DNA from 3 places in the Dietzia sp. MNB45 genome. Region 1 is predicted to be linked to each of the others. Evidence: predicted binding sites of a transcription regulator. Region 1 holds the regulator's gene; each other region holds the start of a gene.

The links. The regulator LexA, encoded in region 1, represses DNA repair genes until DNA is damaged. The targets are predictions, from matches to a motif close to CGAACANNTGTTCG.
Region 2: the regulator LexA is predicted to act here: its motif matches at 4,060-4,073, upstream of AB5G72_RS07290 (DUF222 domain-containing protein).
Region 3: the regulator LexA is predicted to act here: its motif matches at 4,453-4,466, upstream of AB5G72_RS11970 (DUF222 domain-containing protein).

The regions. Positions count from the first base shown of each region.
Region 1 covers NZ_CP163397.1:1,919,239-1,928,951, reverse strand. The annotation lists gene AB5G72_RS09255 (malate synthase G) at 1-748, opposite strand, end outside; gene dapF (diaminopimelate epimerase) at 868-1,758, shown strand; gene hflX (GTPase HflX) at 1,811-3,259, shown strand; gene lexA (transcriptional repressor LexA) at 3,299-4,009, opposite strand; gene AB5G72_RS09235 (hypothetical protein) at 4,199-4,633, shown strand; gene nrdR (transcriptional regulator NrdR) at 4,745-5,200, shown strand; gene hrpA (ATP-dependent RNA helicase HrpA) at 5,211-9,125, opposite strand; gene AB5G72_RS09220 (hypothetical protein) at 9,177-9,365, opposite strand; gene AB5G72_RS09215 (hypothetical protein) at 9,415-9,713, shown strand, end outside.
Region 2 covers NZ_CP163397.1:1,504,033-1,513,745, reverse strand. The annotation lists gene AB5G72_RS07310 (lysine N(6)-hydroxylase/L-ornithine N(5)-oxygenase family protein) at 1-316, shown strand, start outside; gene AB5G72_RS07305 (GNAT family N-acetyltransferase) at 313-2,898, shown strand; gene AB5G72_RS07300 (MmcQ/YjbR family DNA-binding protein) at 2,895-3,281, shown strand; gene AB5G72_RS07295 (hypothetical protein) at 3,383-3,901, opposite strand; gene AB5G72_RS07290 (DUF222 domain-containing protein) at 4,265-5,983, shown strand; gene AB5G72_RS07285 (alkaline phosphatase family protein) at 6,072-7,217, shown strand; gene AB5G72_RS07280 (hypothetical protein) at 7,247-8,206, opposite strand; gene AB5G72_RS07275 (zinc-dependent alcohol dehydrogenase) at 8,403-9,584, shown strand; gene AB5G72_RS07270 (histidine phosphatase family protein) at 9,581-9,713, shown strand, end outside.
Region 3 covers NZ_CP163397.1:2,495,501-2,505,213, reverse strand. The annotation lists gene rsmA (16S rRNA (adenine(1518)-N(6)/adenine(1519)-N(6))-dimethyltransferase RsmA) at 1-47, shown strand, start outside; gene AB5G72_RS11980 (4-(cytidine 5'-diphospho)-2-C-methyl-D-erythritol kinase) at 58-1,056, shown strand; gene AB5G72_RS11975 (ABC-F family ATP-binding cassette domain-containing protein) at 1,059-2,906, shown strand; gene AB5G72_RS11970 (DUF222 domain-containing protein) at 2,925-4,448, opposite strand; gene AB5G72_RS11965 (HAD hydrolase-like protein) at 4,786-5,487, opposite strand; gene AB5G72_RS11960 (TetR/AcrR family transcriptional regulator) at 5,484-6,038, opposite strand; partial or broken gene AB5G72_RS11955 (GMC oxidoreductase) at 6,090-6,482, opposite strand; partial or broken gene AB5G72_RS11950 (twin-arginine translocation signal domain-containing protein) at 6,741-6,812, opposite strand; gene ppk2 (polyphosphate kinase 2) at 6,899-7,801, shown strand; gene AB5G72_RS11940 (enoyl-CoA hydratase/isomerase family protein) at 7,887-8,930, shown strand; gene AB5G72_RS11935 (AI-2E family transporter) at 9,004-9,713, shown strand, end outside.

The sequences.
Region 1 (9,713 bases):
CGATGGGGGAGTCCGGGTCGATCTGGATCTCGATGTGCAGACCGTTGTTGCACAGCAGGACCGAGGACGGGCTCGAGGGCTCGCCGAGGTAGCCCACGAACTTCTCCGGGGCCGCCAACCGGGTGCTCGACCCGTCGGACACGGTCACCTGCAGGCCTCCGTCGACCACGGCGTAGGCCGTGGAGCCCACGTGGCTGCCCGACGCCAGCGGTGCGGCGTCGTCGAGGAACTCACGGGCCCAGTCGATGACCTTGTCGCCGCGGACCTTGTTGTACCCCGAGCCCTGCTCGGCGCCGTCGGACTCCGGGATCGCATCGGTGCCGTAGAGGGCGTCGTAGAGCGAACCCCAGCGGGCGTTACCCGCGTTGATCGCGAACCGGGCGTTCATGACCGGCACGACGAGCTGCGGGCCGGCGACCGTGGCGATCTCCGCGTCGACGTTCTCGGTCGTGACGGAGACGGACTCGGGCTCGGGAACCAGGTACCCGATCTCCTGCAGGAACGCCTTGTAGACGCCCGGGTCGATCGGCGCCGGGTTCTCGTGATGCCAGGCGTCGATCTGGGACTGCAACCGGTCGCGGGTGTCGAGCAGTTCGCGATTGCGGGGGGCCAGCTCGGTGAAGATCTCGGAGGCGCCCGCCCAGAACGCGTCGGGATCGACCCCGGTGCCCGGGATCGCCTGGGAGTTGACGAAGTCGTACAGGACCTCGTCGACCTGGATTCCGCCGACAGTGATGCGTTCGGACATCGATGCTCTCCTGGAGGTAGGGGACCGTTCTCCAAGTCGACTCTAGTGGGCGTACCGTCCGGCATCATCCGACATTTCCACAGTGCGGAACGGTCCCCGCCGGCGAGTACGATTTCGCCATGACTTCGACGCGCCAGGCCTCGCAGCCCGACGGTATCGCCTTCCTCAAGGGCCACGGCACCCTCAACGACTTCGTGATCCTCCCGGACGATCAGGCCGACCTGGACCTCGACGTGTACCTCGTACGAGCACTGTGCGATCGGCGTGGCGGAATCGGCGCCGACGGAGTCCTGCGGATCGCGACCGCCGGAGCCCTCGTCGACCGCGGCGTGCTCGCGACCCTGCCGCCCGGCGTGGACGGTGCGGACTGGTTCATGGACTACCGCAACGCCGATGGTTCCATCGCGGAGATGTGCGGCAACGGGGTCCGGGTCTTCGCCCACGCCCTCGTCGCGACCGGGAGAGCGGAGGCCGGCTCGATCCCGGTGGGCACGCGGTCAGGGGCCCGCCCCGCCGAGGTCCTCTCACACTCGGGTGTTGACGCGGTGGTGCGGGTGGACATGGGGGAGCCGCGTCTGCTGGGTCTGTCCTCGGCGGAGGTCGGTGGCCGGACCTTCGCGGGACTCGCCGTCGACATGGGCAATCCGCACCTCGCCTGTGTGGTCCCCGATCTGGACGCCGCGGGCCTCGCCGGGCTGCCGGTGCAGGAGGCCCCGGTGTATGACCGGGACTTCTTCCCCGACGGCGTCAACATCGAGATCGCCACCCCGATGGTGGACGGTCGGGTCTCCATGCGGGTCCACGAGCGGGGATCAGGGGAGACCATGTCCTGCGGAACCGGAATCGTCGCGACCGCGGTCGCCGCGCTGGCCGACTCGGGGGAGGCGACGGGCGACGTCGTCGTGGTGGTCCCCGGCGGCGAGGTGGAGGTCTCACTCACCGAGGCCGGGTCCTCGCTCACCGGGCCGTCCACACTCGTCGCCCGCGGTCATTACCACCGTGGTCGGTAGCACACCGTCTCGCACGGGACACCGGGGGCCCGGTGTGAGAAGATGAACCCGAATGACTACTGATCACACGGCCGCTGACCGGCCGACACGCGACCTCGATCCGTCCATCGGTGATTTCCAGCTCGAGGAGAGATCCTCGATGCGCCGGGTGGCGGGGCTCTCCACCGAACTCCAGGACGTCAACGACGCCGAGTACCGCCAGCTCCGACTCGAACGGGTCGTGCTCGTCGGTGTCTGGACCGAAGGGTCCGCCGCGCAGGCGGACGCCGCGATGGCCGAGCTCGCCCAGCTCGCCGAGACCGCGGGATCGGAGGTGTGCGACGCGCTCATCCAGCGGCGTGACAAGCCCGATGCCGCCACCTACATCGGGTCGGGCAAGGTCAGCGTCCTCAAGGACGTGATCGCCGCGACCGGCGCGGACACCGTCATCTGCGACGGCGAACTCACCCCTGGACAGTTGCTCGCGCTGGAGAAGGCGGTCAACGTGAAGGTCATCGACCGTACCGCGCTGATCCTCGACATCTTCGCACAGCACGCCACCAGCCGTGAGGGCAAGGCCCAGGTGACCCTCGCCCAGATGGAGTACATGCTCCCCCGTCTGCGTGGGTGGGGCGAGTCGCTGTCCCGCCAGGCGGGCGGTCGTGCCGGGAGCAACGGCGGCGTCGGTCTTCGTGGCCCCGGTGAGACCAAGATCGAAACCGACCGGCGTCGGATCCGCGAGCGGATGGCCCGTCTGCGCCGGGACATCAAGGGGATGAAGCAGGCCCGGGACACCAAACGGCACCGACGGCGTACCACTCCGGTGCCGTCCATCGCCATCGCCGGCTACACGAACGCCGGGAAGTCGAGCCTGCTCAACAGGATCACCGGAGCCGGCGTCCTGGTTCAGAACGCCCTGTTCGCCACACTCGACCCGACGACGCGCAAGGCCGAGTTGCCTGACGGCAGAGCAGTCGTCTTCACGGACACCGTGGGATTCGTCCGACACCTGCCGACCCAGTTGGTCGAGGCGTTCAGGTCCACACTGGAAGAGGTCGTCGACTCCGAGTTGCTCCTCCACGTCGTGGATGGTTCGGACGCCTTCCCGCTCCGCCAGATCGAGGCGGTGCGCAAGGTGATCAACGAGGTGGTCGAGGAGCAGAACGCGGAGCGGCCTCGGGAACTCCTGGTGATCAACAAGATCGACGCCGCGGATCCCGTGGTCCTCACCGAGTTGCACCACGCGCTGCCCGACGCCGTGTTCGTCTCGGCGGTCACCGGGCAGGGTGTCGACGAACTCCTCGAGCGAATCACGCAGATCGTCGCCTCCGGGGACACCGAGGTGACCCTGTCCGTCCCGTACTCCCGCGGGGACGTGGTGTCGCGGGTCCACGCCGAGGGCGCGGTGGTCGAGGAGGAACACACCCAGGACGGAACCCGGCTGGTGGTCCGCCTGCCCGCGTCCGTGGCCGGCGAACTGGACGAGTTCGCCGCCCGCGGTCCACATGACGGCGCCGCCTGACCCCTTCGGGGACGGGCGGCGCGTCGTTCGAACCGGGACTTAGAGTTTCCGGAACACTGTCACGACCTTGCCGAGGATCGTCGCGTGCTCGCCCGGAATCGGGCTGAACGACGGATTGTGGGGCAGCAACCAGACTCCGCTCGAGTCGTTCCGGAAAGTCTTGACCGTCGCCTCCCCGTCGATCATGGCGGCGACGATCTCCCCGTTGTCCGCGACGTTCTGCCGCCTGACCACCACGTAGTCGCCATCGCAGATGGCGGCGTCGATCATCGACTCGCCCACGACCTTGAGCATGAACAGATCACCTGATCCGACGAGGTCCGACGGCAGGGGGAAGATCTCCTCGACGGCTTGCTCCGCGAGGATGGGCCCGCCCGCCGCGATCCGGCCGAGCACGGGGACGTAAACGGGTTCGACCGCGCCGCCCGGACGCTGGGGCTCCGGAGCAGGTGACCGACGGCCCCGTGACTTCTGCCCCGGGACACCGTGGACGTCGACCGCCCGCGGCTTGTGCGGATCCCGCGTCAGGAAGCCCTTCTTCTCCAGCGTGCGGAGTTGATGCGCCACCGACGACGTGGACTGCAAGCCGACCGCGTCCCCGATCTCGCGGATGCTCGGCGGATAACCACGCTCCTTGACGGTGTCGTGAATGTGGAGCAGAACGCTCTTCTGTCGGTCCGTCAGTGACTCGAAATCGGGCTTCGGCATCTCGTGTGGTCCCTTCGGCGAATGGATGTTCGACGTTGTGATCTGTCTACACCCTAGTGCCAAGGACTGCGGCGCGCCACACAGGTGTTCGAAGAAATTCCTCGGTGGATCGTGACTGTGTCGGAGTCGCGTGATACAACTCTAGGGGAGTTCGGATTCGAACAGATGTACTGAGAAACACATACAGGTGTGCGAATCCACATCGCACACCGTATCGAGTAGGGAGCCACCATGACCGTTGTCGCGCTTGAGTCCCACACACGTCCGGCCGCGCGGTGGACCGAGGTCTGCCCCGACGACCATCGTGGACGGGTCGCGCACCTCGACCGGCCCGGTGACGCGTCAGTGCGGTCCACCCGTGCGCCGCGACGCACCCTGGCCCGACCGGAGGGCAGTCGGCCCGCCGTCACGTCCTCGCGTGCGGAGAATCTCGTCCGGCCGCGGGTGGCCGCCCGTCCGGCCGCCGTCACGTCGGTCGCCCCGGGTCGCCGTGTGCTCGTGCGCCCGGTCTCCACGGACCGCGTGCGGGCGTGCCACGTCGAGGCACCGCTGTCCACCGGGGTCGTCGACGACGTGCCGGCCTGGGCACTACTGGCGTGCGGGATCGCATTCGGCGTGATCATGCTTCTCGCAGTGGCCTTCCTCGGTGGACCCGCCTACGCGTGACCGGGCAGCGGGCCTCCTAGAATGGACCGTGGGCGGTGGTCTACCGCCCCCGCGTTCCGTCAGGCACGATCCGGGACGCGTGAACTCCGGTCGACGAAGGGCCCCACGGGAATGTACTGCCCGACATGCCACCACGAGGACTCCCGGGTAATCGACTCACGATCCGTCGACGAGGGTCAGGCGATCCGGCGTCGACGGGAGTGCCCCCGGTGCGGACACCGGTTCACGACGCTCGAGACACCTCTGCTGACGGTTCTCAAGCGTAACGGGGTGACCGAGGCGTTCAGTCGGGACAAGGTCGTCCGAGGTGTCCGCCGCGCGTGCCAGGGACGATCGGTTGACGAGGACGCTCTGCGTCGCCTCGCCCAACAGGTCGAGGACGCTGTGCGATCCGGCGGTGCGTCCGAGGTTCCCGCCCACGAGATCGGGCTCGCCATCCTGGGCCCTCTGCAGGATCTGGACGAGGTCGCTTACCTGCGGTTCGCGTCCGTGTACAAGCAGTTCAGCTCGGCCGACGACTTCGAACGCGAGATCATCGCCCTCCGGGAGCGCCGCACGAGCCGCTGACCACTCGGCGTCATCGGGACGACCGCGGGGCGAGCGCAGACGCCACCGCCTTGTCGATCCGCTCTGCCGATACCGGCCGTGCGGTACCCAGTGACTGCGCGAACAACCCCACCCGGTACTCGGCGAGCATCCACCGCAGGTCCCGGCACACCCGTGCGCCACCCGGCCGCCGTCGCAGCGCGGCGCACGCCTCCTCGACGATCGACTCGGAGCGGTTCAGCTTCGCCGTGAGTTTGCCGTGCCGCGCGGGTGACTTCTCCGCGAGGTCCAACCGGAGGCCGACCGCCCGCACATGTCGCTCCAGATGTGGAAGCACATCCGAGGGATGGCGGGCGAGGAATCCGCGCCCGACGAGGAAGTCCAGTGAAGGACGGACCTCGTCGGCGACATCTGCCGGCGCCTCCGCCAGACGGCCCGACACGGACTGGGCGGCCATCAGCGCGGGAACCGCCGACGAGATCGCGGACGCCACCGCACCGGGGACCTCCGCCCGCGCAGTGGCCTGGAGTTCGTGGAACTCCGCGACCGTGAGAACCGGTGCGCCCTTTCGCCGGGCGATGATCCGCCCACTCGCAGCGAGCGATGCGTCCGACACCAGGGATTCCATCCCGCCGTGCGGGTACTGGGTGAGCGCGAGTCGCTGCTGGACCGGACGGCCGCGCAGAATCGATGCCGCGGAGACCAGGCCGCCCGAGACCAGCGTGAGCACCGCCGACGCCTGGGTGGATCGACGCTCGTCCTCCGTGGCGCACGCCACGAGGTGAATTCCGTCCCCACCGACACGCAGGGCGGGGTAGACGGTCACCTCGACACCGTCCACCGAGCCGGTGACCGACTGCGGGAGGTCGCCGATGGTGTCGGATGTCCACTCCCGGTAGGGCCCCTTGTCGGGTACCAGACGGGCGTTGAGGGTCGCCCGTACCCTGTCCACCAACCGGGTCCTCAACTGCGCGAGATCCGTTCCGGCGGCCACGACCTCGTCCCCGTCGACCACCTCGAAACGCATCCGGAGATGGCCCGGTAGCTGGTTCTGATCGAAGTCACGCGGGTCGACCGAGGTACCGATCCGAGCAGACAGCGCCCGCGCGAGCGCGACGGACAGCGGGGCGGACCGGGGCGAGACGTCTCCTGCCAACAGCGACGCGAACTCCGCGGGCGGAGAACACAGTCGACGCAGATACTTGGGCAGCGTGCGGAGCATTTCCGTATAGAGCTCCTCCCGCAGCCCCGGCACCAGCCATTCGAATCCGGCGGTGGTGACCGAGGACAGCTGCGGCAGCGGGATGCGCACCGTGATCCCGTCGGTGGTGACGCCCGGATCGAACGCGTACCGCAGTTCGAAATTCCGATCTCCCTGACGCCAGAAAGGCGGGAAATCGGCGGCATCGGGCACCGCCTCGGAGGTGCGTATGTCCTCGGGGGTGAGACGGAGGGACTCCTGGTCGCGATGACCACGCTTCTTCCACCAGGACTCCAGATGCCGGCCGGAGGTGATGTCCTCGGGCAAGCGGTCGAGATAGAAGGCCACCAATGCCTCGTCGTCGATCACCAGATCCCGACGGCGGCTCCGCGTCTCCAGTTCACGGGCCTGCTCCACGGCCTCGGCGTTCTCGCGGATGACCGAGACCCGGGTATCTAGGCGTCCTTCCACGATTCCGTGGCGGACGAGCATCTCGCGGGCGAGCGGGGCGTCGACCCTGGAGAGCAGGATCCGCCGCGCCTCCACCACGGTCAATCCCAGCAGCAGGACCTTCTCATACGCCATCGCCGCACCCTGGGCGTCCGACCAGTGCGGTTCGGAGTACTGGGTGCGGGTGAGGTGACCCCCGAGTTGTTCGATCCACCCCGGATCGATCCGGGCGACATCACGCGCCCACAACCGGGACGTCTCGACGAGCTCGGATGCCATCACCCAGCGGGGAGGCTTCCTGGACAGGTCCGACCCGGGGAACACCTGGAACCGGATGCCGCGAGTGCCCCGGAACTCGCGGGTCTCCTCGTCCCGCATACCGACATTGGTGAGCAGACCGGTCAGGACCGCCTTGTGGAGGTCGTCCTCCGCAGCGTGTCCGGACGCGGGATGCCACCCTCGTTCACGGCACATGCTCCGCAGCTGGGAGTTGAGGTCCTGCCACTCTCGGATGCGTAGCCAGTGCAGATACTCCGCCTTGCACATCTTTCGGAAGGCGCTGCCGGACAGCTCACGGCGCTGCTCGGTGATGTACCTCCACAGATTGAGATATCCGAGGAAGTCGGAGGTCTTGTCCGCGAAGCGGCGGTGCAGCAGGTCCGCCTTGTCCCGCTCCTCCGCGGGACGCTCGCGGACGTCCTGCACCGTCAGAGCGGCGACCACCACCAGCACGTCCGACAGCGAACCGTTGCGGTGGCCCTCGACCACCATCCGGGCGAGTCGGGGATCGAGGGGGAGTGCCGCCATGTCACGGCCCACCTCGGTCAGGTGAGGGCGCTCGTCGTCGTCGACCCTGACCGCCCCGAGTTCGGAGAGCAGGGTGAGCCCGTCCCGGACGGCCTTGCGGTCCGGGGGTTCCACGAACGGGAAGTCGTCGACGGGGCCCAGGTCCAGATCCGCCATCGACAGGATCACCGAGGCGAGGTTCGTGCGCAGGATCTCCGGGTCGGTGAACTCCGGTCGCGAGTCGAAGTCCTCCTCGGAGTAGAGGCGGATACAGATCCCGTCGGCGACGCGGCCGCAGCGTCCCGCGCGCTGCGCGGCGGAGGCCTGAGACACCGGTTCGATGGGCAGTCGCTGCACCTTCGTCCGGGTGGAGTAGCGGGAGATCCTCGCCAGGCCGGTGTCCACGACGTAACGGATGCCGGGCACGGTCACCGAGGTCTCGGCGATATTGGTCGACAGGACCACCCGCCGGGTGGAATGGGCCCGGAACGCGCGCTGCTGTTCTGCTGCCGTGAGGCGGGCGAACAGCGGGAATATCTCGGTGCCCGGGAACTTCCGGCCCCGCAGCACCTCCTCGGCGTCGCGGATCTCACGCTCACCGGAGAGGAACACGAGTACGTCACCATCGTCCTCGCGTAGGAGCTCCGCAACGGCGTCGGCGAGCGCGTCGAGGGGATCCAGGTCGACCACGCGATCGGCGTGTACGACCTGAAGGGGCCGGTACCGGACCTCCACGGGATAAGTGCGCCCCGAGACCTCGATGACCGGGGCCGGGCGCCCCTCCGCGCCGGCGAAGTGACGGGCGAAACGGTCCGGGTCGATCGTGGCGGAGGTTATGACGAGTTTGAGGTCCGGGCGACGGGGCAGGATCTGCTTGAGATAACCCAGCAGGAAGTCGATGTTGAGACTGCGTTCGTGGGCCTCGTCGATGATGATCGTGTCGTAGGCCCGCAGCAGCCGGTCACGCCGGATCTCGGCGAGCAGCACACCGTCGGTCATGAGCTTGACCGCGGTCTCGGGGCTGGTGCGGTCGTCGAAGCGGACGGCGGACCCGACCGGGCCACCGATCTCCACCCCGAGCTCGTCCGCGATCCGCTCGGCGACGGAGCGGGCGGCCAACCTCCTCGGCTGGGTGTGGCCGATCATGCCCTTGACCCCGCGCCCGAGTTCCAGGCAGATCTTGGGGATCTGGGTGGTCTTGCCCGACCCCGTCTCGCCGGCGATCACCACCACCTGGTTGTCCCGGATCGCCTCGGCGATCTCGTCCTTGCGTGCGCTGACCGGGAGCTGTTCCGGGTAGCGGGGGGTGGGGATCGACTCTGATCGGCGCCGCACGCGCTCGGCCGCCTCGTCGATCCTCCGTCCGAGGTCATCCAGTTGGTCCACCCGGGCACGCCGGACCCGGGACCGGAGACGATGGGCGTCGAGGGTGCCGACATCGTCGAGACGGGCGAAGAGTTCGTTTCGGGCTCGGCGGAGATCGGGGGTGGCTGAGGAGGACGACGGCATGGTTCCGCAAGGATATCGACTCGCATCCCCGGGCTCCGACCGGCGCGGTCCCTAGTCGACGACGCCGTCCCGCCGACTCTGGATCCTCGCGTAGCGCTCGTGCAGCCGCTCCCGCACCTCATCGGGCTCGTAGGACCGCCGACGCCGCTCGGAACGGGCCGCCAGGATCCCCGTGGCGGCCACCCCCGCCGCACCCGCCGCGCCGATCACCTTGAGCCACTGTCGTCCCCTGGGAGCCATACGGCCGAGACTAGGCGGGTACGCACGGGCGGCCTGGCAGGATCGCGGTATGAGCGTCGACACCGTCCCCCTGGCCGCCGCGGCGCACCGCACCCGCACCGGGGACCTCTGGCTCTTCCGTGGCCGGAGCACGGCGGACCGGTTGATCCAGACCCTCACGAACGCGCCCGTCAACCACGTGGGCGTCGCGGTGGTCCTGGACGACATGCCGCCGCTGCTGTGGCACGCCGAGATGGGACGGGCGCTGCCGGACGTGTGGACGGGTCGCCACCAGCGCGGGGTGCAGCTGCATGACCTCGAGTCGGCTGTGCGGCAGTGGGCCGGACCGTACGGCCAACGAGCGTGGTT
Region 2 (9,713 bases), 420 kb from region 1:
ACTCGTCCTCGCGACGGGCTACTCCCCCACGCCGCCGCGGTTCCTCGACGGGATCGCCGAAGAGATCGACAGGGACGGCCGCGGGCGCTACCGGGTGGCCCGTGATCACACCGTCGACCGCGCACACTCCTTCATTCATGTCCAGAACGCGGAGGAACACACCCACGGGCTCACCGCCCCGGACCTGGGCATGGGAGCGATGCGCAACAGCATCATCCTGCGCGGGATCTGCGGCCGCGAGGTCTACCCGATCGAGTCGTCGATCGCGTTCCAGCAGTTCGGCGCCCCGACCGCCCGGCACCAGGAGGCACGATGAACACCAGCACAGTCCACACCAGCACCGTCCACACGCCAGCCGGGTTGGTCACCCTGGAACCACTGGCCCTCGACCACGACACCGTCCGCACCCTGCACGCGTGGCTCGACCATCCCGGTTCCGCCTACTGGGGTATGCGGGGTACCACCCCGGCGCAGGTCGAGGAGTTCCTCACCGACTGGTTGGCGAGCCCGCACCGGTCGGTGCACATGGTGCGCATCGACGGTCTACGTGTGGGCCTGGCCGTGTTCTACGACCCGGACGTCGTCGAACTCGACGGCCGGTACCCGCACGAGCCGGGCGACCTCGGGATGCACCTGCTCGTCGCGCCCACCCGCACGCCGGTCCCCGGCACGTCCGCGGCCGTGATGGGGGCCATCTGCTCGACCGCGTTCGAGGTGCCGCTGTTCGGCGCCCCGGCCCGCCGGGTGGTGGTGGAGCCGGACATCCGGAACACCGCCGTGCACCGGCTCAACGCCCGCGCCGGCTTCCGCGAGGACGGCCCCGTCGACCTGCCCGACAAGACGGCGCTGCTCTCCATCTGTCGTGCCGAGGCGTTCCGCGAGTCGGAGATCGGCCGGACGTCGATGCCGGTCTCGTCGTCGTCACCCCCGGTCGCACTGCCACCCCACGCCCACCTCACCGGTCACGCCATGCGCCGCGCACACCGCCACCTCTGCGCCAAGGCGCTGGCCGAGTTCTCCCACGAGCGGCTCCTCGCGCCCACCCGCTCCACTGACACCGACGCCGGACCCGACACCTACGCGGTCCGCGCCGGCAGCGAACGGTGGACGTTCCGCGCGCGGGTGCTGCCGCTGGAGCACTGGGCGATCGACGAGGCCTCGCTGTGCCGCGAGGTCGACGGCGTCCCGGTCGAGCCGGACGCGCAGGAGTTGATCCTCACCCTCGCGCCCCATCTGGGGATCCCCGGGTCGCTCGTGGGGACCTACCTGGAGGAGATCGCGGCCACGCTCGGCTCGGCGGCGTTCTGCCTGCATCACCGCGATCGCCCCGCACAACAGCTGGCGGAGGCGGGCCTGCAGGAGGTCGAGGGCGCGATGACCGAGGGTCATCCCGGGTTCGTCGCCAACAACGGCCGCGTGGGCCTGGGTCTGTCCGACCGTCACCGTTACACGCCCGAAGCCCCGTCGACCGTCCGCCTGGTGTGGCTGGCAGCCCGCCGCGGCCAGAGCCACCTGGCCACCGTCACGGGCCTCGACGAGCGCGACCACTACGCGCGCGAGTTCGGCACCGAGGCGCTCGTACGGTGCGATGACCGGCTGCGCTCACTGGGCCTCGACCCCGCCGACTACCGCCTCCTGCCCGTACACCCCTGGCAGTGGCAGCACGAGGTCGCGGTGGCGTTCGCCCCCGATCTCGCGCGCCACGACCTGGTCCACCTGGGCGAATCCGACAGCGAGTACCGGCCACAGCAGTCCGTCCGCACCTTCTTCGACGTGACCCACCCCGAGCGCGGCTACGTCAAGACCGCCCTCGCCGTGCAGAACATGGGGTTCACCCGCGGCCTGTCGCCGAAGTACATGCGCGACACCCCGGCCGTCAACGACTGGGTGGCCGGGGTCGTCGCCTCGGATCCGGTGTTGCGCGCGCTGGATCTCCAGATCCTGCGGGAGGTCGCCGCCGTGGGCTACACCGGCGACGCCTACCACCGGGCGGCCGCGGCCGGGATCTCGGACGAGGGGCCGCACACCAAGATGATCGCGGCCCTGTGGCGCGAGAGCCCCGTTTCGCGGCTGGCCCCCGGAGAACGTGCCGTCACGCTGGCCTCGATGCTGCACGTGGACCTGCACGGGCGGTCCCTCGCCGTCGAGCACCTCGAGCGGTCGGGCCTGGACGCCCGCACCTGGCTCCGGGCGCTGCTCGACGCCTACGTGCTGCCCGTCGCGAGGTGCCTGCTCGTGCACGGGCTGGTCTTCATGCCGCACGGTGAGAATGTGATCGTGGTGATGGGCCCCGACCACACCGTGCGCCGGGCGCTGTTCAAGGACATCGGCGAGGAGGTCGCCGTGGTGCGTGACCGGCCTCTGCCCTCTGGGCTCGAGCGGATCCGCCACGTGGTGGACGCGGAGACAGCCGCACTGAGCGTCCACACCGACGTCATGGACGGGGTGCTGCGCCACCTCGCCTCGATCCTCGACGTCGCCGGGGTGCTCGAGGCGGATCAGTTCTGGGACGAGACGCGGCAGTGCCTGGAGACCCTGGCTCCCGGCGGCGGTCGCGGCGGCGAGGGGAACAACGGCGGGGACTACAACGGCGAGGACCACGACGGCGGGGACTACGACGGCCGGGTGCACGACGGCGAGGTGCACCGTTCCACCTGGGAGGCGCTGTTCGCTCCGCGGTTCAAGCACTCGTGCCTCAACCGCCTGCAGTTGCGTAATACGCGGCAGATGGTCGACCTGACCGATCAGGCCGGGTCATTGCAGTTCGCGGGGACGCTCGCCAACCCGCTCGTCTCCCGGCTGGCCCGGGACGACGACACGCCGGGCGAACCGCAGCGTCCCCCCCGCCCGGGCGCAGAGCCGGGCGCGGAGCCGGCGACGGTAGCGTCGACGGCATGAACGGACGGGAACTCCAGAAGTGCGCGGCGATGCGCGCCCGCGAACTGCCCGCGTCGACTCTGGAGTTCCCGTTCGGGCCGGACTTCGATGTGTTCAAGGTCCGCGGGAAGATGTTCATGTTCCACGCGGTCGTCAACGGCGAGCGTCAGGTGATCCTCAAGGCACTGCCGTCGGACTCGATGGCCCTGCGCGATGCGCACGCCGACATCACGCCCGGGTACCACATGAACAAGCGGCATTGGATCTCGCTGCACCCCGGCGGCACGCTGACCGCGGACATGGTTTCCGAGCTGGTCACCGAGTCCTACCGACTCGTGGTGTCCGGCCTACCCCTGGCGCAGCAGCCCGTCGAACCGCACGCCTTCGGGCGCCAGCAGCGTTAGGTAGGCCGACGCCCACCACCCGGATCGACCCCGCCCCTTAGCCAGGGCCTTGGGGTTGGAGTCCGGGCGCGGGGCGCGGGGCGCGGGGCGCGGAAGCCGCCTCAGTTCTCCGGAGTCAGCGCGGCCTCGGAGACAGAACCCAGTCGATCACCCACGGACCCCTCCACCGACTCGGTGGCGGACCCGGTGTCAATCTGATCCTCGAGCGACGCGCCGACCAGCGGCACACCGGACACCACCGCGCCGACGGAACCCTGGACGTCTCCCTCGAGCAGCGCATCCGCCGACTCGGCGACCGGGTTGAGGACCATGCAGATGACTCCCACCGGAACCTGCAACGGCACGCCCATCAGGTTGGCGGCAGCGCCGGCCGCCGAACCGAGATTGCACACGAGGGTGGCGGTGGAACCCAGCGGTCCGGAGGCGTAACCGGGCAGAGAACCTGTAACGGAACCGGGCAGCAGCTCGCCAGCCTCGCCGAGATAGCCCCCCTCGGTCTCCAATGCTCCCGGGAGGGAGTCGGAGCCGGTGGCTTCCGAAGTCTGGGCGGCGGCGGCCCCCGTAGAGAAGACGAGGAGCGCGGCGGCCACGGCTCCGGCACAGGTGATGGTCTTGGTCATGGAACGCCTCCGAGTTTGGGTCTACGGGGCATCCACCCCAAGCAATCAAGAAGAGTGGATCATACATTTCGCTGAAATGGGCGATCGGTGATTGCGATTCAATGGATAGGCCAGAAGCGGAAAAAACCCTTGCCTGTTCGAATGCGTGTGCGTATCGTAGAACACAGATTCGACACCAGGTAGCCGGACGGTCAGGGGGTGGGGCACATGGGCGGTAACGCAGACGCCGCGACCGGTGGCCCGTCCCCATCCCCGTCCGATGGCCCCTCCTCGTCCGGTGGCTCGCCCTCGTCCGGTGGCGGCTCCGGTTCCGCGGCGCCCGTGTCGTTGTCGGGGTTGCGGGCGGCGGCGCGGGAGGGGTGGATGGGCGAGAATCGTGCGGCGGCGCGCCGGTTCGTGGCCTGTTACGAGTTGTTTGTCGAATGCCAGCGTCGGGAGGAGTCCGGGGCGGGCGCGGGTGAGTGTCGGCCCGGGCATGCGGTGCTCGATCCGATCGATGTCGCGGCCGGGTACGTGGTGTCGGCGATGGCGATCTCGACGGGCCGGGCCGAACGGATGATCACCTTCGCCCTCGATCTGCACCTGCGGTATCCGGCGATCCTGTCCGCGATGGCGCAGGGGCGGCTGGATCTGCAGGCCGCGAAGATCCTGGCCTCGCAGATGGCCACCGTCCACGTCGATGTGCTCGAGGCGGTGCAGCGGCGGGTCGTCGAGGAGTATCTCGCCGCGATCGAGGGCGGGGTGCGCATGGGCGAGAAAGCCATCCGCGGCAACGTCGATGCGATCATCGCCCGCTACGACGCGAACGGGATCCGCCTGCGCCGTCAGGAAGCGGCCCGCACCCGCGGGGTGCGGTTCCACAAGGGCGTCGACGGCATGTCGAGTGTGTCGGCGATCCTGGCCACCGAGGAAGCGGCCGTCCTGGCCGAGGCCCTCGACCAACGCGTGAAAGACCACAAGTACGCCGACGCCCAAGCCGCCGCCAACGCCGGCGATGGCGGCGCGGCCGACAGTGATGGCGCTGGCGAGGTCGAGGATTACTCGATCGCCGAGCGTCGCGCCGACGCCCTGATGTCTCTGGTGTGCGGCGACGCCGCCCCGGCCGGCACCGCGGCCCGCCCCGGCCGGTCGGGCGCGCCGGGTGCCGGGGTGGCGTTGCGGCCGAAGGTCACCGTCATCGCCACCGGCAACACCGCCCGCGACGCCGGCGGCGCCCGGGTGGAGTTCACCCGCACCGGCCAGGCCGCCCTGCAGGCCCTGCTGGACATGCTCGCCACCAGCGACGGAGCCACCTTCGAACCCATCGACCCGCGCATCGGCGCCGCCGACGACGCCCGCGCCGCCCTGAAATACCGGCCCGGCGCCCAGTTGGCCCGCCGGATCCGGCTACGCGACGGCACCTGCCGCCACCCCGGCTGCGCGATCCCCGCCGAGGCCTGCGATCTGGACCATGTGGTGCCGTTCGATCACGCCGACCCCCAACGGGGCGGGCACACCATCGAGGCCAACCTCGCCGCAATGTGCCGCCGGCACCACCGGTTCAAGACCTTCTCCGACTGGATCTACGAACTGCAGCCCGACGGCACCCTGCTGGTGCGCACCCCGGACGGCACCACCATGCTCACCCGGCCCTCCGGCCCGCTCGCCGAATACCGGCGCGAACAGGCCCGCGCCGAGACCGAGGCGTGGACCCGGCAACAACGCCGCAGCCCCGGGCCCACCGGTGACGAGAAGGCCGACGCCGAGCCGACGTTCTGGTCGCGCCGCGCCTCCCGCCACCGCACCGAACGCCGCAACGCCGAACGCCGCAACACCGAACGCGCCCGCACCTACGACCCCGCCCCACCCGCCCCCGGGACCGGGACGGGCACCGGGAACGGCACGAGCACAGGCGGCGCCGGTTCCAGCACCGGCGCGGCCGAGGACACCACGCCCGAGAAAGCCACCCCCGCCAGCGCCACCCCCGAGAGCGCCAGCCGCTGGTGGGCCCGAAACAAACCCCACCACAGCGACATCGAAAAAGGCATCCGCGCCCTACTCCACGAACGCCTCGACGAACTCATCGACCCATCACCCTTCTGACACCACGAGGGCCGCACCGAGTGAACCGAACCTCCTGGGGGCACGGATTTCCCCCACTCCGAGCGGGTCTTTGGGGGATGGTGAGGAGATGAGCGCGATCCCCGCCAACCCGTCTGACGGTTCACTAGCCGACGTCATGCCGTCAGTTGCTGCGGCCCTGGGGCTTGACCTACGCAACCCCCTGCACTTACCGCCGGCTCGGGACGCAGTACTCGTACTCATCGACGGGCTTGGTGCGGAGCTCATCCGCCAGCACGCCGAGGAGGCCCCCACCCTCGCCGCGATGACCAGCCGCATGATTTCCGCAGGTTTTCCCTCGACAACTGCGACCAGCCTGACCAGCCTCGCGGTGGGTGCCCCGTGTTCCAAACACGGCATCGTGGGATACAGCTTCCGGATCTCCGGCGAGTCCGGCGGTCCGCCAGCGTCGTTCAATCCATTGCGGTGGACGGTCGAATCGTCGAGCGGCCCCTCGGCGATGGATCGCTTCCCGCCCCGACAGGTTCAACAACAGCCGAGCCTTCTAGAGCTGCTTGCCGCTGACGGGGTCGATGTCACCTACGTCATGCGAGAGGATTTCCGCGAGTCGGGACTGACCCGCGCAGCGTTCCGGGCGGGGGGCGACTATCGGGCGGCGAGCACCCTTGACGAAGTCCGCCAGGGAATACTCGACACCTTCAGTCAGCCATCTCGCGCTCGACGGTTCGCTTACGCCTACTTCGGCGACCTCGATCTCATCGGCCATGTCCACGGGCCAGGGTCTCCCGAGTGGCTGCAGTCCCTGCGCGCAGTGGACAGGTGCGTCGCGGACCTCGCGACTGACCTGCCCCGCGACTGCAGGCTCATCTTGACGGCAGACCACGGGATGGTCACTGCTGAAACCGTTGTCGACATAGACGCGACGCCGACGCTGCTCGCCGACGTCGAGACCGTTGCCGGCGAGCCCCGAGTGCGACACGTCTACGCGCGACCGGGATCGGCCGACGATGTCCTGGACACGTGGCGATCAGAGTTGGCCGGGCGAGCCCGGGTGATCAGTCGCGAGCAGGCACTCGACGAGCACCTCTTCGGACCCGACCGAGACCACGCCGATCGTCTGGGCGACGTCATCGGCATCGCCGCCGGAGGAGTGATTCTCGCGCGTACACAGCTCGAGAAGATGGAGTCATCCCTGCTCGGCCACCACGGGGCCAACACCACTGATGAACAACACATTCCGCTGCTCATTCGTTGACCCCGTCTCCGACCCGGCCGACCTCCGGGTCAGCAGGTGACGAGCTCGGTCGGGTCGCTCGTGGTGTCCAGCCACCGGCCGTACGCGGGCGGACCCACCGCTCGCACATCGCTGCACAATTCCCCACGCGTGTACCCCGACGGCCGGTAGACCGCGTAGATGACATTGCCATTCTCATCGCGAGAACGCAGGGACGGGCACGCCATGTCGGTACGGAGGTAGGACGCCCCCGGGTGCCTCGACAGCGCGGAAGAGATCTCCTCCGAGTAGGCCCCCGGCGTGACAGCCGAATACAGGACCACGATTCCCCGGCCATCGCAGGCCGGCCTCGACATCGGTGTGGCCAGGCCCAGATCCCCCGCCGCGCCCTCAGATCGCGGGCACTCGTTCAGGAACGCGGCCAGTTCGGCGGGCATCCCGTCACCCTCCGCATCATCCGAGCAGATCCCCGAAGGAATGCCGGTATAGCGACCCCAGGTTCCGTCGGCGCGACCGAGGATGTACTGCGTGTCCCCGGCCGGTTCGCCGGCCGGAACGTCCACATGAGCGAGAGCCCAGTCGCCCAGGCACCGATCGATGTTCACATCCCGGCGGGTGATACCCGCTTCTGCCGCGATCTCGTCCGGGTCGCACGGCCCCACCCCCGCCACTCCTGCGCGCGTGCCGTTCCCTGTCGAGGCCGAGGGGGCGCCCTGCCTCGTCGTCCACGCTTCGGAGGGGGTCGTCGTGGGTGCGAAAGCCGCGCCCGGCTGGTCGTCGTCGGACGCGAGCAGGTACCCGACAGTGCCTGCGAGGGCGATCAGCAACACGACGATGAGCGCGCCGAGCGCCCAGACCACCGGAGAGCGACGCGCATCCTGCGGAGGCTCTCCGTACGAGGCGTGCCCCCACCCCTCGTTGCCCCAGCCGGGTCCGTTGGGCGGACTACTCATGGTCACCACCAGCGACGGGGTCGGGTAACCGACCGATCCGATCTGAATGACGATCACTTTATCCGGTATCGCGAAGCGAGAGCCCCGGTTCGCCGACGGTCTCCCGAACGCGATGATGTCCCGACGACACTGCGCTGTCCTGAGCGTCCTGCGACCCGCGGCCCCCGGTTACCGGATGCGGACGCTGCCCTCCGTTACTACCGTCGGAGGCATGCGTGAACGCGCATGGCACGACCAGAGAGGAGCCCCGCGCATGAAGGCAGTCACCTGGCACGGCAAGCGCGACGTCCGGGTCGAGGACGTTCCTGATCCGAAGATCCAGGAGCCCACCGACGCGATCGTCAAGATCACGAGCACCAACATCTGCGGATCGGATCTACACCTGTACGAGGTGCTGGGTCCTTTCATGAACGAGGGCGACATCCTCGGCCACGAGCCCATGGGAATCGTCGAGGAGGTCGGCGCCGAGGTGACCGGGCTCAAGCCCGGGGACCGCGTGGTGATGCCCTTCCAGATCTCCTGCGGCCACTGCTACATGTGCGACAAGGGCCTGAACACCCAGTGTGAGACCACCCAGGTCCGAGACCAGGGTATGGGCGCCGCGCTGTTCGGCTATTCGGAGTTGTACGGCAGCGTCTCCGGCGGTCAGGCCGAGTACCTGCGCGTGCCGCAGGCCCAGAACACCCACATCAAGGTGCCGCACGAGCACTCCGATGACCGCTACCTCTACCTGTCCGACGTCCTTCCCACCGCGTGGCAGGCCGTCGAGTACGCCGAGATCCCCGACGGCGGCACGGTCGTCGTACTGGGCCTCGGGCCCATCGGGGACATGGCCGCGCGGATCGCCGCCCACCGTGGTCACCGTGTGATCGGCGTGGACCCGGTGGCCGAGCGCCGGGCCCGTCAGGCCCACCGGGGGGTGGAGGTCCTCGATCCGACCGACGTTCCCGGCGAGATCGGCGATGCGATCCGCGACATGACCGACGGCCGCGGGCCCGATTCCGTGATCGACGCGGTGGGGATGGAGGCGCATGGCTCGCCGATCGCCAGCGCTGCGCACGCCGCCGTCGGTCTGATGCCGAAGTTCTTCGGCAAGAAGATGATGGAGCACGCCGGGGTGGACCGCCTCGGGGCGTTCTACGGGGCGATCGACATCGTGCGCCGCGGTGGGGCCATCTCGCTCTCGGGCGTGTACGGAGGCACCGCCGATCCCATTCCGATGCTGACGTTGTTCGACAAGCAGATCACCCTGAAGATGGGCCAGGCCAACGTCAAGCGCTGGGTTCCGGAGATCATGCCGCTGCTCACCGACGACGATCCGCTGGGCGTCGACGACTTCGCCACCCACCGGCTCCCGCTGGCCGATGCGCCCCGCGCGTACGAGATGTTCCAGAAGAAGGAGGACGGCGCCGTGAAGGTGGTCCTCGAGCCGTGACGGAACTCGCCGGACTCCTCCTGGTCCGCCACGGTCAGAGCGTGGGCAATGTCGCCAACGACAACGCCCGTGCCGCCGGCGCCCATCGTCTCGAACTGGACCACCGTGATGCCGACACCCCGCTGTCGG
Region 3 (9,713 bases), 580 kb from region 1:
AGGCGGCGGTGCGGCTCGGGATCGGACCGGCGCACCGGGAGCCGTAGGCTGGTGGTCATGCCCCGCGACGCCTCCACCCCCGCCGGCGCGCGCGCCGTGACGGCCGTCGCCCCCGCCAAGATCAACCTCCACCTCGGCGTCGGTGACGTCCGCGGCGACGGTTACCACGACCTGCTCACCGTGTACCGGGCCGTGGACCTGTGGGAGCGGGTCACCGTGTCGCTGGACGACGCCGACGACGACAGCGAGGTCGTCGTCACCGGGCCCGGGGCCCCGCAGGTGCCGACCGATCGGACCAATCTCGCCGCCCGGGCCGTCGACCTGCTCCGCGAGGAGGCGGGATCGGACGCCCGGATCGCCATCCGGATCCACAAGGGCGTCCCCGTGGCCGGCGGGATGGCCGGCGGCAGCGCGGACGCCGCCGCCGCGCTCGTGGCCACGGACCGGCTGCTCGGTCTGGGACTCGGCCGGGCGGCGCTGGAGGAGCGGGCCGCGAGGCTGGGCAGCGACGTGCCCTTCTGCATCCGCGGCGGCACGGCGCTGGGTACCGGGCGCGGCGAGAAGCTCGCGACGCTTCTGCACGCCCGTGCCGAGCAGCACATCGTGGTGGCCCTGGCCGACGGGGGACTGTCCACCCCGACGGTGTTCGCCGAGTTCGACCGGCTGCGCGCCGAGCGCGACCCTGCTGATCCCGGGCGCGACCCGGCTGATCCCGAGCGGGGCCTGCCGCGCGCGGGCGGGGTCGACCCGCTCGTGGCGGCTCTCGCCGGCGACGATCCCGCCGCCGTGGCCGGGCTGCTCGCCAACGACATGGAGGCCGCAGCCCTCTCGCTCATGCCCGCCCTCCGCCGGACCCTGCGCGTCGGCCGGGAGGCCGGGGCCCTGCACGGCATGGTCTCCGGCTCCGGCCCCACCTGCCTGTTCTTCTGCACCGACCGTGACCACGCGATCGCCGTCGCCGCCGAGATCAGCGAGCACAGTGTCGCCCGCGAGGTCCGCGTGACCCGCGGCCCGGTCGGCGGTGCGCACATCGTCGACGACCCCACAGGAAAGTAGAGATGGCCCCCACCAACCTCATCAACCTCGAGCAGTGCTCGGTCTCCTTCGGGATCCGGCAGGTGCTCGACAACGTCTCACTGGGCGTCAACGCCGGCGACCGCATCGGCGTCGTCGGCCTCAACGGGGGCGGCAAGACCACCCTGCTGGAGATCCTCACCGGCGTGGCCGAGCCCGACTCCGGGCGCGTCTCACAGGTCAGCGGTCTGCGGATCGCCGTGGTCACGCAGCGCACCGAGCTCGCCGCCGACACCGTGGGCCAGGCCGTGGTCGGCAGGCTCGGCCTGGCGGTCCACGAGTGGGCCGGTGACGCCCGCGTCCGCGCGGTGCTCGACGGCATCGGCATCCACGACCTGGGACTGGACACGCCCGTCGCGGATCTGTCCGGCGGTGAGCGGCGCCGGGTGTCGCTCGCCGCGGCCCTCGTGCAGGATTTGGACCTGCTCGTGTTGGACGAGCCGACCAACCACCTCGACGTCGAGGGGGTCCAGTGGTTGGCGGACCACCTGGTCGCGCGATCGAGTGCGCTCGTCGTCGTCACCCACGACCGGTGGTTCCTCGACACGATCGCCACCCACACCTGGGAGGTGGTCGACGGCCACGTCGAGCAGTACGAGGGTGGCTACAACGACTGGGTGTTCGCGCGCGCCGAGCGCGACCGCCAGGCCGCGGCCACCGAGTCGCGTCGTCAGAACCTCATGCGCAAGGAACTCGCGTGGCTGCGCCGCGGCGCCCCGGCGCGGACGTCCAAGCCGCGCTATCGCATCGAGGCGGCCGAGGCGCTCATCAAGGACGTGCCGCCGCCCCGCGACTCGCTACAGTTGTCGAGCTTCGCCGCGCGGCGCCTCGGCAAGGTCGTGATCGAGCTGGAGGACGCGCGCCTCGATGCCCCCGACGGCCGCACCCTCGTCGACGACCTCACCTGGCGACTGGCCCCCGGCGAGCGCGTGGGCCTGGTCGGCGTCAACGGTTCCGGCAAGACCACGCTCCTGCGCGCGCTCGCCGGTGAGGCCCCCCTCGCCGCGGGTAGCCGCAAGGAGGGCAAGACCATCCGGATCGGGTGGCTGCGTCAGGAACTCGACGACCTGCCGCTGGATCAGCGGGTGCTCGAGGCGATCGAGGACGTCGCCGCCCGGGTGGCGTTCGGCAAGGACGAGCTCACCGCCTCCCAGTTGGCCGAGCGGCTGGGCTTCTCGCCGGCCCGTCAGCGCACGCCCGTCGGCGACCTGTCCGGCGGCGAGCGGCGGCGCCTGCAGCTCACGCGCGTGCTCATGGCCGAGCCCAACGTCCTGCTGCTCGACGAGCCCACCAACGACCTCGACATCGACACGCTGCGCCAACTCGAGGACCTGCTCGACGGCTGGCCCGGCACGATGGTCGTCATCTCGCACGACCGCTACCTCGTCGAGCGCATCTGTGACTCGGTGTGGGCGCTGTTCGGCGACGGCCAGCTCACCAACCTCCCGCGCGGCATCGACGAATACCTCGAGCGCCGTCGCCTCGCCGGGGCGGCGGGCGACTCGGGCAAGGTGTCGCGCTCCACGCCGGGCGCCGCGTCTGCTTCGGCTGGCGGCTCTGGGGCCGGTGCCGCGGGTGGTAGTGCCACGGCTCCCGCCCTCTCCGCCGCCGAGGAGCGGGCGCTCACCAAGGAGATGTCGAAGATCGAGCGGCAGATGGGCAAGCTCGACAAGCGCGAGGCCGAGCTCCACAAGGCCATGGCCGATGTCTCGGCAGGGGCGATGGACACTGAGAAGCTGGCCGCCCTGGACCGCGAGCTCAAGGACGTCTCCGCGGAGAAGGACACGCTCGAGGAGCGCTGGATGGAACTGGGCGAGCAAATCGAGGGTTGAGTCGCCCGGCCGGCCGACCTAGGCAGCCGACTGCGACCCCGGTTCGCGCTCTGCAGCGTGGAGTCGCTGTTCCGCCTGAGCGCGCAGGTACCTCCGTTCGGAGGCGCGACGGTGCCGGGTGTGCGGTTGGCGCTGCGATCCGGGTATGCCGTCTCCGGTTCTGCCGGCTTCGGCGGCCTCCTTCTGTAGCCGGGAGCGTTCGGGGTGTCGCGGTGCGCCGAACTCCGCCAATGGGCCGGTGGGGGTGGTGATGACGCGTGTCCCGGGGTCCTTGTCGGGATGGTTCGGACCATGTATCCACACGTAGTCCCCGTCAGTGCTCCGGTAGTAGGCCCAGATGCCATCGGTCTTGAGGCGGTGGTGGGTGCGGCAGATGCTGCCGAGGTCGTCGCTGGTGGTGTATCCGCCGCGTTGGGGATCGTCGTGGTCGAAGGGGATGATGTGGTCGAGGTCCGTCTTGTCCGCCGGGGTCTGGCAGCCGGGGAAAACGCAGGTGCCGTCGCGACCCCGACAGAAGCGGGCCAGTGCCTCCGAGGGGCTGTACCGGCGGGAGGCCTCACTGTCCGGGTCCGCGAGCGTGTCGATCGCGTCGAGTCTGCGCCTGGCGAATCGCTGCAGTTCATCGGACGTGAAGCGACTGACGGGGCCGTAACCTGCCACGAACAGGCCCCGGAAGTCCGCGTCCCCGTCGTCGTAGGCGTGGATCACGACCCGGCGGGCTGCGGCCATCGCGTCCGGGTTCGTGGGGTGGTCTCCGTCGGGTGTGGGCAGACAGGTCCAGCCGCGGCTCAGGGCGAGGAGGCCGGCGGCCCTGAGTTGCCCGATCGACCGGGGGTCGTCTGTTGCGGCGGTGCGGACCAGGGCTTCGATCCGCTCGGTGATCTCCAGGCCGTCGACGGCTGAGAGGGTCGCGGTGAGCAGCGCGAGATCGCCGGTGACCGGCGTCATCTTCACGTTCTGCTCTCGCCGAGCCTGTTGTGCGCGGGCGTCCGCTCCCACGGGGTCGCAGCTCGCGACGTGCTTGCTGAGCATCTTGCGCAGTGGCCCGATCCTGGGAGGGTGGGTTCGGCGCCTCGTCGGTGCGAGTCCCTCGCTGATGCGGCGGTCGAGTTCCGGCATGAGACGGTCCTCCACCAGGGCGGTCTCCTCGGCGATGGCGTGGGCCGCGTCGACTCCGATCCACCCAGTCGTCAGCAGTGTCGCGGTGAGAGGCAGCCGCTCGGTCAGTTCTATGGCGGTGGCCACCAGCCGAAATGCCCCGCGGCGGGACAAAGCCATCGAGGCGCTCACCGTGGTCGCCGCCGTGTCCAGGGGATCGCGCCGCTGGTCGTTCTGGGTTGACCTGGATACGCAGTCGTACGCATAGGCCACAGTGCGGCCTTCGGCAGCGTTGATCGCCCGCTGCGCGAGATAACCGCGTCGCTGCCCGGGGTCCCATTGGTTGAAGGCCTCAGGCACGACGACGTCGGTGGCGGGGGTCGGGACCGTCGTGAATCCCGGAGGGACCACGAACTGCGAGTGGGCGGTGTCTGTTGCGCTCATGGTTCGACTGTATGTTCGAGGTACGACATGGTTGGGAGAAGTGGCTGGCGCGGTCGTGACCTGCGGTGCCCTGGATGCCCCGTTCGGGGCGCCGCAGGTCAGACGGCGCTGCGGTTCAGACGGGACTGCGGTGCAGTCGGAGGGGTTGACGGCAGGCAGCAGCGCGGCGGCGTAGGTGAGGCATGGCGGTACGGCGCCACCGCGCCCGGGTGCTCGATGGACACCGGCAGCCCGCGGGCCCGGGCGGCGTCTGCAGCCTCGTGACCTGCGGTGCCCTGGATGCCCCGTCCAGGGCACCGCAGGTCAGACGGCACCGCAGGTCGGACGGCACCGCGGTTCAGACGGTGGCGTGGATCGCGGCCAGCAGGGCGCCGGGATCTGTGAGATCCGGCAGGACGGCGTGGGCGCCGGCGGCGCGGAGGTCGTCGGCGGAAACCCTGCCGGTGGCGACAGCTACGCAGACGGCACCCGCGGCGCGCGCCCCGCGGACATCGTGCACGTGATCGCCCACGACCACCGACCGCCCGGGGGGCACGTCCACACCGCGGGCCCGGGCGGCGGCGAGGGCGTCGCGGACGAGGTGGGCGCGGTCCGCGTGGTGATCACCGAACGCGCCGAGTCCGGGGTCGGGCAGCCCGTCGAAGCCACAGAGCCGCAGCTTGAGCAGCGCCGTCCGCCGCATGTTGCCCGTGACGATCCCCTGGTGCAGTCGCGGGTCCGCGGCCAGGGCGGCGACAGCCTCGTGGGCGCCGGGCAGGGGACCGCCACCACCGGCCAGGAGATCGTCCCCGAACGTTTCGCAGCGCCGGGCCACGGCGTCCATGAGGGAGAGGACCACCTCGTCGTCGTCGACACCTATCCCGTTGATCTCGAGGAGATCGGTAAGGATCGCGCGGTCGGTCCGTCCGGCGAAGGACGCGCCCATGACGGGGTCGCGGCCGAGGAGGTCGGCGAGCGCCGGGGTGATCATGCGGGTGCCGAAGCCGGCCGGGTCGAGGAGGGTGAGGTCGAGGTCCCACAGGACGAGTACGTCGCTCACGTCCCGGACGTCTCCAGCAGCGGCGCCAGCCAGGTGGTGAGGAAGGTGCGGAGGTCGTCGTCGGAGCGGGCCTCGGGCGAGTCCAGGCACAGCACCGACCAGCCCACGTGCACGCCCACCTCCGCGACCAGATCCAGGCGGCCGGCCAGTTGCGGGAACCGCTCGGCGGCGGGGACGAGGAGCTCGACCGCGTACTGGCGGGCCCGTTCGGCGGAGCCGGGGTCGAAGATGGGGTTCGAGCCGCCGCCGAGCGTGAGCGCGCGCAGCAGGGGATCGTCGAGGATGCAGTGGCGGCCCACGACCACGATCTCCACGATCAGCTCGAGGGGCGTTGTCGCGGCGTCGAGCACATCGGTGAACGCGCCGGTGAGCATGGTGAGTCGCTCGGAGACGGCCTGCGAGACCAGGTCCTCGCGGCTGCCGAAGATGGAGTAGACGGTCTGGCGGCTGACCTCGGCCTGCTTGGCGACCGCGGCGATCGTGACGCCCCCGAAACCGGCGCGCCCGATGACCGCTCGGGTGGCGTCGAGGATGGAGTCGCGGGAGCGCACCCCGCCAGTATCCCGGACGCCGCCGGACGCCGTGCCTAAAAGACGGCGCCCCTAGAAGACAGCGCCCACGTCCCGCCGCACGATCCTGTCCAGCGCGCGCTCGGCGATCGCGGCGATGGTCAGCGACGGGTTGCACGCGGCGGTCGTGCCGGGGATGAGCGCGCCGTCGACGACGTACAGCCCGCGCTGGCCCAGGACGCGGCCGTCGAGGTCGCAGACCTGTCCCATGACGGCGCCGCCGAGCGGGTGCCAGGTGGAGTTGAGCATGCGGTTGGTGTTTGTGAGGTGGCCGGTCGGGCCGGCGATGGCACGTGCGGTGCGGTCGACGTGGGTGAGGATGTTGGAGTCGCCGCCGGCCGGCCATCGGATGATCCCGCGGTCCTGCGCGGAGTCGTAGACGACCCGACCGCGGTCGGTGCTGACGCCGTAGCCGACCATCACCGTGAACCACAGGGCGCGCTCGTCGGGGGAGGTGGCGCTGGGGAAGGTGGTGGAGTCCGGTCCGGCGGGCCAGCGGCGGCCTCGTTGGACGACGACGACGGCGACGCCCGCCTCAGCGAGACGAAGCGCTGAGATGCCGCCGCCGAATCCGCTCCCGACCACGATGCACCGGTGGTCCTGCACATCGTGGGGGATCCGTCCGGGTGCGGGGGAGTCGGTCGCGGCGCCGGCGGAGTCGCTCGGCCGGGCGGCAGCCGCGGGGTCGGTGGCCAGGGCGGCGACCCCGGCGGCGGCGACGGTGCCGAGGAAGCCCCGGCGGGAGATGTGCCGCATGGGCGTGAAACTAGACAGTGTTGACGAAAACTGTCAATATCGTCGTCCCGGTCGAGGAGGCCGGGTCGGGTCCGTAAGCTCGGGCCATGAGCAGCAAGAAGGCCTCCGGCAAGAGCGGCAGCAAGAGCGCGTCCAAAAGCGGTGCCAAGAGCGGTGCCAAGAAGAAGGACCTCCTGCCCAGCGGTCTGGAGAAGCTGCCGAAGAAGGCCTACGAGGCCGAGCTCGAGCGGCTGCAGGCGGAGCTGGTCGAGATGCAGGCCTGGCTCCGGGAGACCGGCAACCGGATGGTGGTGGTGTTCGAGGGGCGCGACGCCGCGGGCAAGGGCTCGGCCATCAAGCGGATCACGCAGTACCTCAACCCGAGGCACGCCCGGATCGTGGCATTGCCCGCCCCGACGGAGGTGCACAAGACGCAGTGGTACTTCCAGCGCTACATCGAGCACCTGCCGGCGGCCGGGGAGATCGTGATCTTCGACCGGTCCTGGTACAACCGGGCCGGGGTGGAGCGGGTGATGGGTTTCTGCACACCCGACGAGTACCGGCGGTTCCTGCACCAGGCTCCGATCTTCGAGCGGCTGCTGGTGGAGGACGGGATCATGCTCCGCAAGTACTGGTTCTCCGTGTCCGACGAGGAGCAGGAGCGCCGGTTCCGGTCGCGCCATGACGACCCGATGCGCCGCTGGAAGCTCTCGCCGATGGATCTGGAGTCCATCACCCGGTGGGAGGACTACAGCCGGGCCAAGGACGAGATGTTCGTCCACACCGACATCCCCGAGGCGCCGTGGTTCACGGTCGAGTCCGAGGACAAGAAGCGCTCGCGGATCAACGTCATCTCGCACCTGCTGTCGACCGTGCCGTGGGAGAAGCTCGACCCGCCGGAGCTGGAGATCCCCGAGCGGCCGAAGGGTGCGGACTCGAACTACGACCGCCCGCCGCGCGAGGAGTTCAGGTACGTGCCGGACGTGGCCTCGCAGTTGTTGGAGGGCTGAGGCGGCGGGCCCGCATCGGGGGCAGCGAAGTAGGAATTCCTAGTATCCGTGCGACGGTCCGTGGGCGGCCTGACACTATGGGGTCATGAGCGAATTCGTCAGCAGCCGGCGTGATGGCCGGATACAGCACATCGTCCTGGACCGCCCCAAGGCCCTGAACTCGCTGGACCTGTCCATGTGCCGGGCCCTGCACACGGCGCTGGACGAGGCGTCCAAGGACGAGGACGTCGAGGCCGTCATCACCACCAGCACCTCGGAGAAGGCGTTCTGTGCGGGTGGCGACATCCGCGCGCTGCGCGACGCCGCGGCGGCCGGTGAGCACGAGAGGAACCACGAGTTCTTCTCCGAGGAGTACGCGATGGATCTGGCGTACCACACGCATCGCGTCCCCACGGTCGCCGTGATCCACGGGGTGGCCATGGGCGGAGGCCTGGGAGTCTCGATCAACGGCTCGCACCGCGTGGTGACCAAGAAGGTCATGATGGCCATGCCGGAGACGGCGATCGGCTTCATCCCGGACGTCGGCGCCAGCCACTTCCTGCCGCGCCTGTGCGGCGGGGGCGCGCGCGGCCTGGCCGTGGCGATCTACCTGGGCACGACGGGCGTGCGGATGAACTCCGCCGACGCCCTCTTCACCGGCCTGGGCACCCACCTGATCGACGACGACGAGCGCAACGCCTTCGTCGACGCGGTCGCCGCCATCGGCTTGGCCGACGCACTGAAGAGGTTCGGTCTCGAGCGCTCCGAGGCGGGGGAGTCCGCCATCGAGGCCCGTATCGAGCGCATCGAGGACGTCTTCTCCCGCGACACCGCGCAGGAGATGATCGCGGCGCTCGAGTCCGGTGAGCAGGACGAGTGGGCCACCACCACGCTCGAGATGCTGCGGTCGCACTGCCCCACGTCGATCGTCGCCACCATCGAACTGCTGCGTGCCGGCGCGAAGGCGGGGGACCTGCGGGAGTGCCTGGACAACGAGCTGGCCCTGGGCGCCTGGATCACCGCCCGCCCGGACTTCGTCGAGGGCGTGCGGGCCGTCGTGATCGACAAGGACCGCAACCCCACCTGGGACCCGGCGGACCTCGACTCCGTGGACGTCGACGCCATCCGCTCGGCGCTCGCCGGGAACTGATCGGTTTCCCCGGGGTCGATCGGGATACTCTGAGCGACATCCGGCGCACGGGGCGCCGTGCGTGAGGAGCGTCATGACTAGCAGCGGAGACAACGCGGTTCCGCCGCCTGCGCCTGCGCCGGAGGCGCTGGCTCCGCACGAGGAACCCAAGGGCTGGGGCATCGCCGGCGTCACGGCGGTGTCCCTCGCGGCCCTGTTCGTGGTGGTGTGGGGACTGTCCGAGCACGCCAGCCTGCTGATGCCGGCGTTCCTGGCGCTGAACCTGGTCATCGCCGCCCAGCCCCTGCAGCGGCTGCTGCAGCGGGCCGGGCTGCCCCGCTGGGGGGCGATGATCATCGTTCTTCTGGTGCTCTACCTGCTGCTGGCCGCGCTGGTCGGGATGCTGGTGTGGGCGTTGTGGGTCGCGGCCGAGGAGATCCCGCAATACCAGGACAAGTTCGTCGAACTGTACGAGCAGACGATCGCGTTCCTCGGCACCTTCGGCGTGAGCGAGGATCAGGTCACCTCGAGCCTCCAGGGCGTGGACCCCACCACGATCGTCGGCACCCTGCAGAACGTCGCCGGTCAGTTGTCCTCGGCCGGCGGTCAGCTCACCGTCTTGGTCATCGCGCTGACGTTCCTCGTGTTCGACGTCCCCGGCATCACGAGGCGTCGCGCGGTGATCGCCCGGCAGCGGCCCCGGCTCGCCGACGCCCTCGGGTCGTTCACCGACGGCGTGAAGTCGTACTGGATCGTCTCCACGGTCTTCGGCCTCATCGTGGCCGTGATCGACACGGTGGCCCT